One region of the Streptomyces sp. G7(2002) genome, then DNA from elsewhere that is predicted to be linked to it. Evidence: riboswitches for the same ligand, from Rfam matches in the RefSeq annotation. Region 1 holds a riboswitch; the other holds the start of a gene.
The links. A riboswitch is a leader RNA that binds a small molecule or an ion and turns the genes downstream of it on or off. The one in region 1 is predicted to bind S-adenosylmethionine.
Positions count from the first base shown of each region.

Region 2: it holds a riboswitch for S-adenosylmethionine, as region 1 does, so the genes downstream of both, thrC (threonine synthase) here and NUT86_RS12140 (aminotransferase class V-fold PLP-dependent enzyme) in region 1, are expected to answer to the same signal.

Region 1 covers NZ_CP102609.1:2,957,391-2,961,878, reverse strand. Annotated here, with positions in the region: gene qcrB (cytochrome bc1 complex cytochrome b subunit) at 1-620, shown strand, start outside; gene trpD (anthranilate phosphoribosyltransferase) at 792-1,856, shown strand; SAM riboswitch class IV at 1,948-2,065, shown strand; gene NUT86_RS12140 (aminotransferase class V-fold PLP-dependent enzyme) at 2,235-3,602, shown strand; gene NUT86_RS12135 (Lrp/AsnC family transcriptional regulator) at 4,143-4,424, opposite strand; gene NUT86_RS12130 (rhomboid family intramembrane serine protease) at 4,421-4,488, opposite strand, start outside.
Region 2 covers NZ_CP102609.1:5,766,255-5,770,742, reverse strand. Annotated here, with positions in the region: gene groL (chaperonin GroEL) at 1-335, opposite strand, end outside; gene NUT86_RS24560 (cold-shock protein) at 642-845, opposite strand; gene NUT86_RS24555 (MoaD/ThiS family protein) at 1,269-1,547, opposite strand; gene thrC (threonine synthase) at 1,626-2,906, opposite strand; SAM riboswitch class I at 2,924-3,084, opposite strand; gene NUT86_RS24545 (glucosyl-3-phosphoglycerate synthase) at 3,257-4,219, shown strand; partial or broken gene NUT86_RS24540 (GntR family transcriptional regulator) at 4,259-4,488, opposite strand, start outside.

The DNA.
Region 1 (4,488 bases):
TGATCCCGATCCTGATCTTCCCGCTGGTCCTGGTCGCGATCGCGGTCTACCCGTTCATCGAGTCCTGGGTCAAGGGCGACAAGCGCGAGCACCACATCCTGGACCGCCCGCGCAACGTCCCGACCCGTACCGGCTTCGGTGTCGCCTGGCTCGTCGCGTACTTCGTGATGCTGATCGGTGGCGGTAACGACCTGTGGGCGACGCACTTCCACCTGTCGCTCAACTCGCTCACCTGGTTCGTCCGGATCGGATTCTTCGTCCTTCCGGTGCTGGCCTTCATCGCCACCAAGCGGATCTGCCTGGGTCTGCAGCGGCGCGACAAGGACAAGGTGCTGCACGGCCGCGAGTCCGGCATCATCAAGCGCCTGCCGCACGGTGAGTTCATCGAGGTCCACGAGCCGCTCGACCAGGAGCAGCTGCACCTGCTCACGCAGCACGAGCAGCCCGCGCCGCTCGAGCTCGGCCCGGAGGTCGACGAGAACGGTGTGGAGCGCAAGCTGTCGCGCTCGCAGAAGCTGCGCGCCAAGCTCTCGAAGGCCTACTACGGCGAGGACAACGTCATCCCGAAGGCCACGGTCGAGGAGTACAAGGAGATCAGCAGCGGCCACGGCCACCACTGATCACCGCAGCGCTTCCTAGCGCACTGTAGGGAGTACGCCACCCAGAGGGCCCCGTCCGTTCCCCAAGCTCTTAAGGAGCAGGGGATACCCCAACCGGACGGGGCCCTCCGGCGTGCCCGGCGGCTCGATAGGGTGACGGCATAAGCAGGAGACAATCCAGGAGTGTGGACCATGAACGTTGTGACCCCGGTTGGCGGCGACAGCGTGGCGGCCCACACCTGGCCGGGTCTTCTCAACGCCCTGCTCGCAGGCCGTGACCTCAGCGCGGACGACACCGCCTGGGCGATGGACAAGATCATGCGGGGCGAGGCCAGCGACGCCCAGATCGCCGGGTTCGCGGTCGCGCTGCGCGCCAAGGGCGAGACCGTCGCCGAGATCTCCGGTCTGGTGCGCACCATGTACGCGCACGCCCGGCTGATCGAGGTGCCGGGCCCCAGCGTGGACATCGTCGGCACCGGCGGCGACGGCGCCAAGACCGTCAACATCTCCACGATGTCCTCGATCGTGGTCGCCGGCACCGGCGCCAAGGTCGTCAAGCACGGCAACCGCGCCGCCTCCTCGGCCAGCGGTGCCTCCGACGTCCTGGAGAAGCTCGGGGTCAATCTCGACCTCACCCCGCAGCGGGTCACCGAGGTCGCCCAGGAAGCGGGCATCACCTTCTGCTTCGCGGTGAAGTTCCACCCCTCGCTGCGGCATGTCGCCAACGCCCGGGCCCAGCTCGGTATCCGTACGACCTTCAATGTCCTGGGCCCGCTGACCAACCCCGCGAAGGTCCGCGCCCAGGCGACCGGTGTCGCGGACGCCCGGATGGCGCCGATCCTGGCCGGGGTGCTGGCCGAGCGCGGCTCGTCGGCGCTGGTCTTCCGCGGCGACGACGGCCTCGACGAGCTGACCACGACCGCGACCTCCCGGGTGTGGATCGTCCGGGACGGCACGGTGCGCGAGGAGCCCTTCGACCCCCGGGACGTGGGGATCCCCCTGGTGCCGGTGGAGGCGCTGCGCGGGGCGGACGCCTCGTACAACGCGGATGTGGCCCGCCGGCTGCTGGACGGGGAGACCGGCCCGGTGCGCGACGCGGTGCTGCTGAACTCCGCGGCGGCGCTGGTCGCGCTGGAGCCGGCCGACGCTCCGCTGGCCGAGCAGATCCGGGCCGGGATCGAGCGGGCCGCCGCCTCGATCGACTCCGGGGCGGCCAAGCGGGCGCTGGAGCGCTGGGTGGCCGCCAGCAACACATGAGCGCGCGGTGACGCAGGGTGTGACGCAAGGCTCAGTCCGTCATACGGACCGGGCCTTGCGCCTCTTTGCCCGTGTGGCATGATTCTGCCCAGGTCACGAGTGACAGCGATGCAGGCCCCGGCCCGCTGTCCGGCAACCCTCCTTCCGTGGCGGGGTGCCCCGGGTGATGACCAGGCCGTAGGCAGCGAGGTCTGCGGCAAGCGCGGATCCCTCGCCAGGGATCCTGGTCCCCGAGGGAGCACTTCCGTGATTCAGCGAATGCGCTAGGGCCCGACGGCCCCTTTTCCGCATCCCCTTTTTCTTTCCCGCCGCGGTGCCCCGACGCTTCTTCGCGCCCCCGCCCGCGGCGAATTCGCTCACCCCTCACGGGAGTTCGCCATGTCTGTTTCCGCCGTTGCCGCCGACCGCTCCGTCTGTGCCCCGCTGCCGGTTCTGGGCCGGGATGTCCTCGTCCCGCTCGTGACCGGCGGCGAGGTCGACTACGCCGCGCTGGACTACGCCGCCAGCGCCCCCGCGCTCCAGCGGGTCTGGGACGACGTGGCGGCCTACGCCCCGTACTACGGCAGCGTGCACCGCGGCGCCGGATACCTCTCGCAGCTGTCCACCGACCTCTTCGAGAACAGCCGCCGCACCATTGCGGAGTTCCTCGGCTGCCGGGCCGAGGACCAGGTCGTCTTCACCCGCTCCACCACCGACTCGCTGAACCTGCTCGCCGCCGTACTCCCGCAGGGCACCCGGGTGTTCGTCTTCGAGACCGAGCACCACGCCTCGCTGCTGCCGTGGGAGCAGCGACCCGATGTCGAGGTGACGTACCTCAACGCGCCGCGCACCCCGCAGCAGGCGGTCGACACCCTGGAGAAGGCGCTGACCGCACGCGAGCCCTACGGCCCGGCGCTGGTCTGTGTGACCGGTGCGTCGAATGTGACCGGGGAGCTGTGGCCCGTGCGGGAGCTGGCGGCCGCCGCGCATGCGCACGGCGCCCGGATCGTGCTGGACGCGGCGCAGCTCGTCCCGCACCACCCGGTGGACCTCGGGGAACTGGACGCGGACTGGGTCGCCTTCTCCGGCCACAAGCTGTACGCGCCCTTCGGCGCCGGAGTGCTGGCCGGCCGCGCGGACTGGCTGCGGGACGCCGAGCCGTACCTGGCGGGCGGCGGCGCCAGCCGCAAGGTCTCCCGGCGCACGGACGGCGGGGTGGACGTCGAGTGGCACACCACCGCGGCCCGGCACGAGGCCGGTTCGCCCAACGTCATCGGCGCCTACGCGATCGCCTCGGCCTGCCAAGCCCTCACCGAGGCCGGCTTCGACGGCCTGGTCGCCCGCGAACAGGAGCTGATCGCCCGCCTCCGCGCGGGCCTGGCCGACGTACCCGAGGTCACCGTGCTCTCCCTCTTCGGCGAGGACGCCGCACGGGTGGGCGTCCTCTCCTTCGTCGTCGAGGGCTGGAACAGCTCCCACTTCGCGGCCGCGTTGTCGGCCGAGTACGGCATCGGCGTCCGCGACGGCCTCTTCTGCGCCCACCCCCTCGTCCGCACCCTCCTCGGCAGCGAGCCCCAGGACCCCGGCGAGTGCGGCGCCCCCGACGCGGCCCCCGGCGAAAAGTCCCTCAACGCCATCCGCGTGAGTTTTGGCGCCGGGACGCCGGATGAGCATGTTGACCGCTTCGTCCGCGCGGTCAAGGAACTGGTGACGAACGGCGCCCGCTGGAACTACCGCACCGAAGCCGGGCGTTGTGTGCCCGCTTGATTCCCACGTTTTCGGCTTGCCCGCCGTAGGGGCCTCGCGCCGTTAGGGCTCCGCTGCGCGGGGCGTGGGTGCGGGTGACGCTTGCGGGTTCCCCGCCGTTGCGCCTGCGGCGGGCCGGTGGGTGTCGGGTGCGGTGACGGGCCTCCGGGGCCTGGTGTGTGGACTGCTTCGCTTTACGTCCACACACCAGGCCCCTCCGGCCCGTCCCCTCCCGTTGGGGGAGTGAGTGACGGTGGGTGGGGGCGGGCGTCCGTAGGACGTTTCATTTCTGCTTCGCGAGGAGCACATGACCAGCGGCGGGCACCCCCACCAAGGTTTCTCCCACCCCCCAACGGGAGGGGACGGGCCGGAGGGGTAGGGGTGTGGGACGTAAAGCGAAGCAGTCCCACACCCCTACCCCGGAGGCCCGTCACCGCACCCCGACAGCCCCGCGCAGCGGACCGGCCCGCCGCAGGCGCAACGGCGAGTGCACCGCAAAGCGGGCAACAAACGGTGAGCAACCCCCACGGCGGGAAAGCCGAAAACGTGGGAAAAGAAGGGCTAGGCCTCCAGCCCAATCGCAAAGGCGGCCTCAAGGTCATGCTGGCTATACGTGCGGAACGCAATATGCGTTTCCGTGGCGGCGACGCCGGGGATCTTGCTGATGCGGCCGGGGATGACGTCCGCGAGGTCGTCGTGGGCGGCGACCCGCACCATGGCGATCAGGTCGTGGGCCCCGGTGACCGAATAGACCTCGCTGACCCCGTCCAGTGCGGCGATCTTCTCGGCGATCTCCGGGATCTGGTCCACGCTGGTCTTGATGAGCACGATCGACGTGATCACGGCTGGCTCTCTTCCTCGGTCGCCCGGTCGTTCGCCCTGGTGGCTCCCACACTATCCCTCCCGT
Region 2 (4,488 bases), 2.8 Mb from region 1:
GGGTTGGCGCCGGCGGCGACGTTGCGCAGGCCCTCGCGGACCAGGGCCTGGGCCAGGACGGTCGCGGTCGTCGTGCCGTCACCGGCGACGTCGTCCGTCTTCTTCGCGACCTCCTTGACCAGCTCGGCGCCGATCTTCTCGTACGGGTCCTCGAGCTCGATCTCCTTGGCGATGGACACACCATCGTTGGTGATCGTGGGGGCGCCCCACTTCTTCTCGAGGACGACGTTGCGGCCCTTGGGGCCGAGGGTGACCTTGACGGCGTCGGCGAGCTGGTTCATCCCGCGCTCGAGACCGCGCCGTGCCTCCTCGTCGAACGCGATGATCTTGGCCATGTGAAGTGGTCCTCCCGGACTGGGGTGGATTGCTCCGGACCGCGCTGGCGCCCGCGACGGACGACCTGCAGACCTGTGTGGTTCCTTGCCCCACGCGGCCTACGGGCCTCACCGACCCGGTCCTTCTTTGTCACTCTCACTGGGAGAGTGCTAACGCCAATGATTAGCACTCGTGGGGTGCGAGTGCAAGCCGCCCGGAGGGGCGTCGTTGAGGGGCGGCGGTCGGGCGACGGGTGGGCGCACAGCCGAAGGCCCGTACCCCCCTCAGGGGTACGGGCCTTCCTCACGCAGTAGTTGGTCGGCGCCTCAGCCGGCCACCCGGACCATGTCCGCCTGCGGCCCCTTCTGGCCCTGCGAGATCTCGAACTCGACTCGCTGACCCTCCTCAAGGGTGCGGTAGCCGTCCATCTGGATCGCGCTGTAGTGGACGAAAACATCCGCACCACCGTCGACCGCGATGAAGCCGTACCCCTTCTCCGCGTTGAACCACTTGACGGTGCCCTGAGCCATGCCTAACTCCCCTATTACTGGCCCTTGCGCAGGACCGCACTCCGCGGACCCGGGTCAGACCTCACCCCGCGAAAGGCCCGTGGGGTGTGCGCCGGAACGCGTCGACCGCCGCTGAATGTATCTGCACAGATGCCCAGAGCAACAGGTCAATCGGACGAGAAATCTGGCGCCGGAGAATCGGCAATATGCGGCGAAATCCTGGTTCTCCAGGGCAAGTCGGGCCGGGCATAGCGCACCTAGGCGACAAATACCGCCCACACTTTGGACACAACTGACCGCGAACACATATGCGTTCGGCACGCTCACGGTGATATCCGGAGGGGGATCACCCCAATGGTATCTCCTTTCACAACACGGAATTGCCCCGTCCGCTTTCCGGCGGACGGGGCAATTCCGGTCATGCAGGAGAAGAGTTGGCGCAAATCAGCAGCCGCCGGCCACGGCCGGGATGATCGAGATGCCGGCGCCGTCCGGGGTCGGCGTCTCCAGGCCCTGCTCGAAGCGCACATCGTCGTCGTTGACGTACACGTTCACGAAGCGGCGCAGCTTGCCGGCGTCGTCCAGCACACGGGCCGCGATGCCCTGGTGGTTCTGCTCCAGGTCGGCGATCACCTCGGAGAGGGTCGCGCCCTCGGCGGGGACCTCGGCCTGGCCACCGGTGTACGTGCGGAGGATGGTGGGGATGCGGACCTTGACGCTCATGGTTCTGCCTTCCAGGGGTACGGAGTACGAGTTCGGGGGGCTGTGGCGCGGCCTCGTCCGCCGGACGGGCCGGCGGCCTCAGCCGAGGCCGGCCGCGCGGAACGCGTCCAGGTTCGGACGGATCGTGGCCGTGGGCCCGGAGGTCGGGGCGACCGCGTCAAGTGTCTTGAGGCCGTCACCGGTGTTCAGGACGACGGTGGTCAGGGACGGGTCGAGCAGACCTTCCTCGATCAGCTTCTTGGTCACGCCGACGGTCACTCCGCCCGCGGTCTCCGCGAAGATCCCTTCCGTCCTGGCCAGCAGCTTGATCGCGTCGACGACCTGCTCGTCGTTGACATCCTCCACGGCACCGCCCGTACGGCGCGCGATGTCGAGCACGTACGGACCGTCGGCCGGGTTGCCGATCGCCAGCGACTTGGCGATGGTGTCCGGCTTCTGCGGGCGCACGACCTCGTGTCCGGCCTTGAAGGCCGTGGACACCGGCGAGCAGCCCTCCGCCTGGGCGCCGAAGATCTTGTACGGCTTGTCCTCGACCAGGCCGAGGGCGATCAGCTCCTTGAGCCCCTTGTCGATCTTCGTGAGCTGCGAGCCGGACGCGATCGGGATGACGATCTGGTCCGGGAGCTTCCAGCCCAGCTGCTCGCAGATCTCGTACGCGAGCGTCTTGGAACCCTCGCCGTAGTACGGCCGCAGATTGACGTTGACGAAGCCCCAGCCCTCGCCCAGCGGGTCGCCGATGAGCTCCGAGCAGAAGCGGTTGACGTCGTCGTAGTTGCCCTCGATGCCGACCAGGTCACCGCCGTAGACCGCGGCCATGACGACCTTGCCGGCCTCCAGGTCGTGCGGGATGAAGACGCAGGACTTGAAGCCCGCGCGGCGCGCCGCGGCGCCGACCGCACCGGCGAGGTTGCCGGTGGAGGAGCAGGAGAGGGTGGTGAAGCCGAAGGCGCGGGCGGCCTCGACGGCGATCGCCACGACGCGGTCCTTGAAGGAGTGCGTCGGGTTGCCCGAGTCGTCCTTGACGTACAGCCCGCCGGTGACGCCCAGCTCGGCGGCGAGCCGGTCGGCCTGGACGAGCTTGGTGAAGCCGGGGTTCAGGTTGGGCTTGTCGGCCACGTCGGTGGGGACGGGCAGCAGCGGGGCGTAGCGCCAGATGTTGTTCGGACCGGCCTCGATCTGCTTCCGCAGGCTCTCGGGGTCGCCGCTCGGCAGGTCGTACGCGACTTCGAGCGGCCCGAAACACTCCTGGCACGCGAAGATCGGGCCGAGCGGGAAGCGCTGTCCGCACTCGCGGCAGGACAGGGCTGCGGCGGGGCCCAGAGCGACGGTGGGGGTGTTTTCGGTGACTTGCACAGCCATGGAGGCGAGGCCCTTTCTCCTCATCTTCCTCGCGACGAATCTCGCCACGAGACGGATTTGGCACCTTCCCTAGCCGGGAGCCTCACGCGCACGGGACGTCAGCGTCCTGGCGGCAAGACCGGCTGGAGGGTTGCCGGGGCTTCAACGGGCCGTATCCCTCTGCCCCTCTGGATGAGCGGTATGGCGCTGGGCCGAAACCCAGGCGTTTGTGGCGCGGCGACCCCGACATGCGACGGTCATCCGCGTTGTTCAAGACTGTAACCGAAGGCACTGACAGTTGAGATAGTCGTCCGAACCGCGAGATGGATCACACAGACCGCCGATCGGGCGGCGACCGAGGAGTCGTAGACGTGCTGGAAGAGGTGGAGGGCTGGCTGAGCAGCCACTCCTGGTCCGCCGCGGACCGCCCGCTGGGGCAGCTGCTGGAGGCGAAGCGCCAGACGGGCCGTACGGTCAGCGTAGTGCTGCCCGCGCTCGACGAGGAGGCCACGGTCGGGGCGATCGTGGCGGTGATCCGTGCCGAGCTGATGACCGAGGCGGTCCCGCTCGTCGATGAGCTGGTGGTGCTGGACTCCGGCTCCACCGACCGCACCGCCGAGGTCGCCGCGGCGGCCGGGGCCCGGGTCGTCCCCCGCGACAGCGTCCTCCCGCGCCTGCCCGCCCTCCCCGGCAAGGGCGAGGTGCTGTGGCGCTCCCTGCTGGCCACCACCGGCGACATCATCTGCTTCATCGACGCCGACCTGCGCGAATTCTCCCCCGCCTTCGTCTCCGGGATCATCGGCCCGCTGCTGACGGATCCGGACATCCAGTTCGTGAAGGCGATGTACGACCGCCCGCTGGAGACCGGCGGCGAAGGCGCCGGGGCCGGACAGGGCGGCCGGGTGACGGAGCTGGTCGCCCGCCCCCTCCTCAATCTCCACTGGCCGCAGCTGGCCGGCTTCGTCCAGCCCCTGGGCGGCGAGTACGCGGCCCGCCGCTCCCTCCTGGAACGGCTGCCGTTCCCGGTCGGCTACGGCGTGGAACTCGGCCTGCTCGTCGACGCCCTGCACACCGTCGGCCTCGACGCCCTCGCCCAGGTGGACGTCGGCGTACGCAAACACCGCCACCAGGACGGCCAGGCCCTGGGCCGGATGGCCGCCGCCATCTACCGCACCGCCCAACTACGCCTGACCCGCGGCCACTTGGTCCGCCCCCGCCTCACCCAGTTCGACCGCGGCGACGAGGGCTTCGTCCCCCGCACGACGGAAGTGGACACCGAGGAGCGCCCCCCAATGGCCGAAATCCCGGAGTACGCGGCGCGACGAGCGGCCTGAGCGCCCGCGCGGCCCGGGCCCCCTCGCGCGGCCTGAGCCTCAGGCGTCGAAGCCGTACTCCAGCACGTAGGCAGACGAGTCGAGGATCATCTCGTTGGCCTCTACCGTGCGCCCGCCCGCAGTCATCGCAGTGCGGCTGATGAGAATGACGGGCGTACGTGCCGCCGGGCCCGGTATCCGGCTGTGTGATCGCTGATCCCGCGACGAGATCGGCGGGGAGGCAGGAGGTGGAGAGCATCACCGGCTTACCGTCGAGCACGAACCTGCGC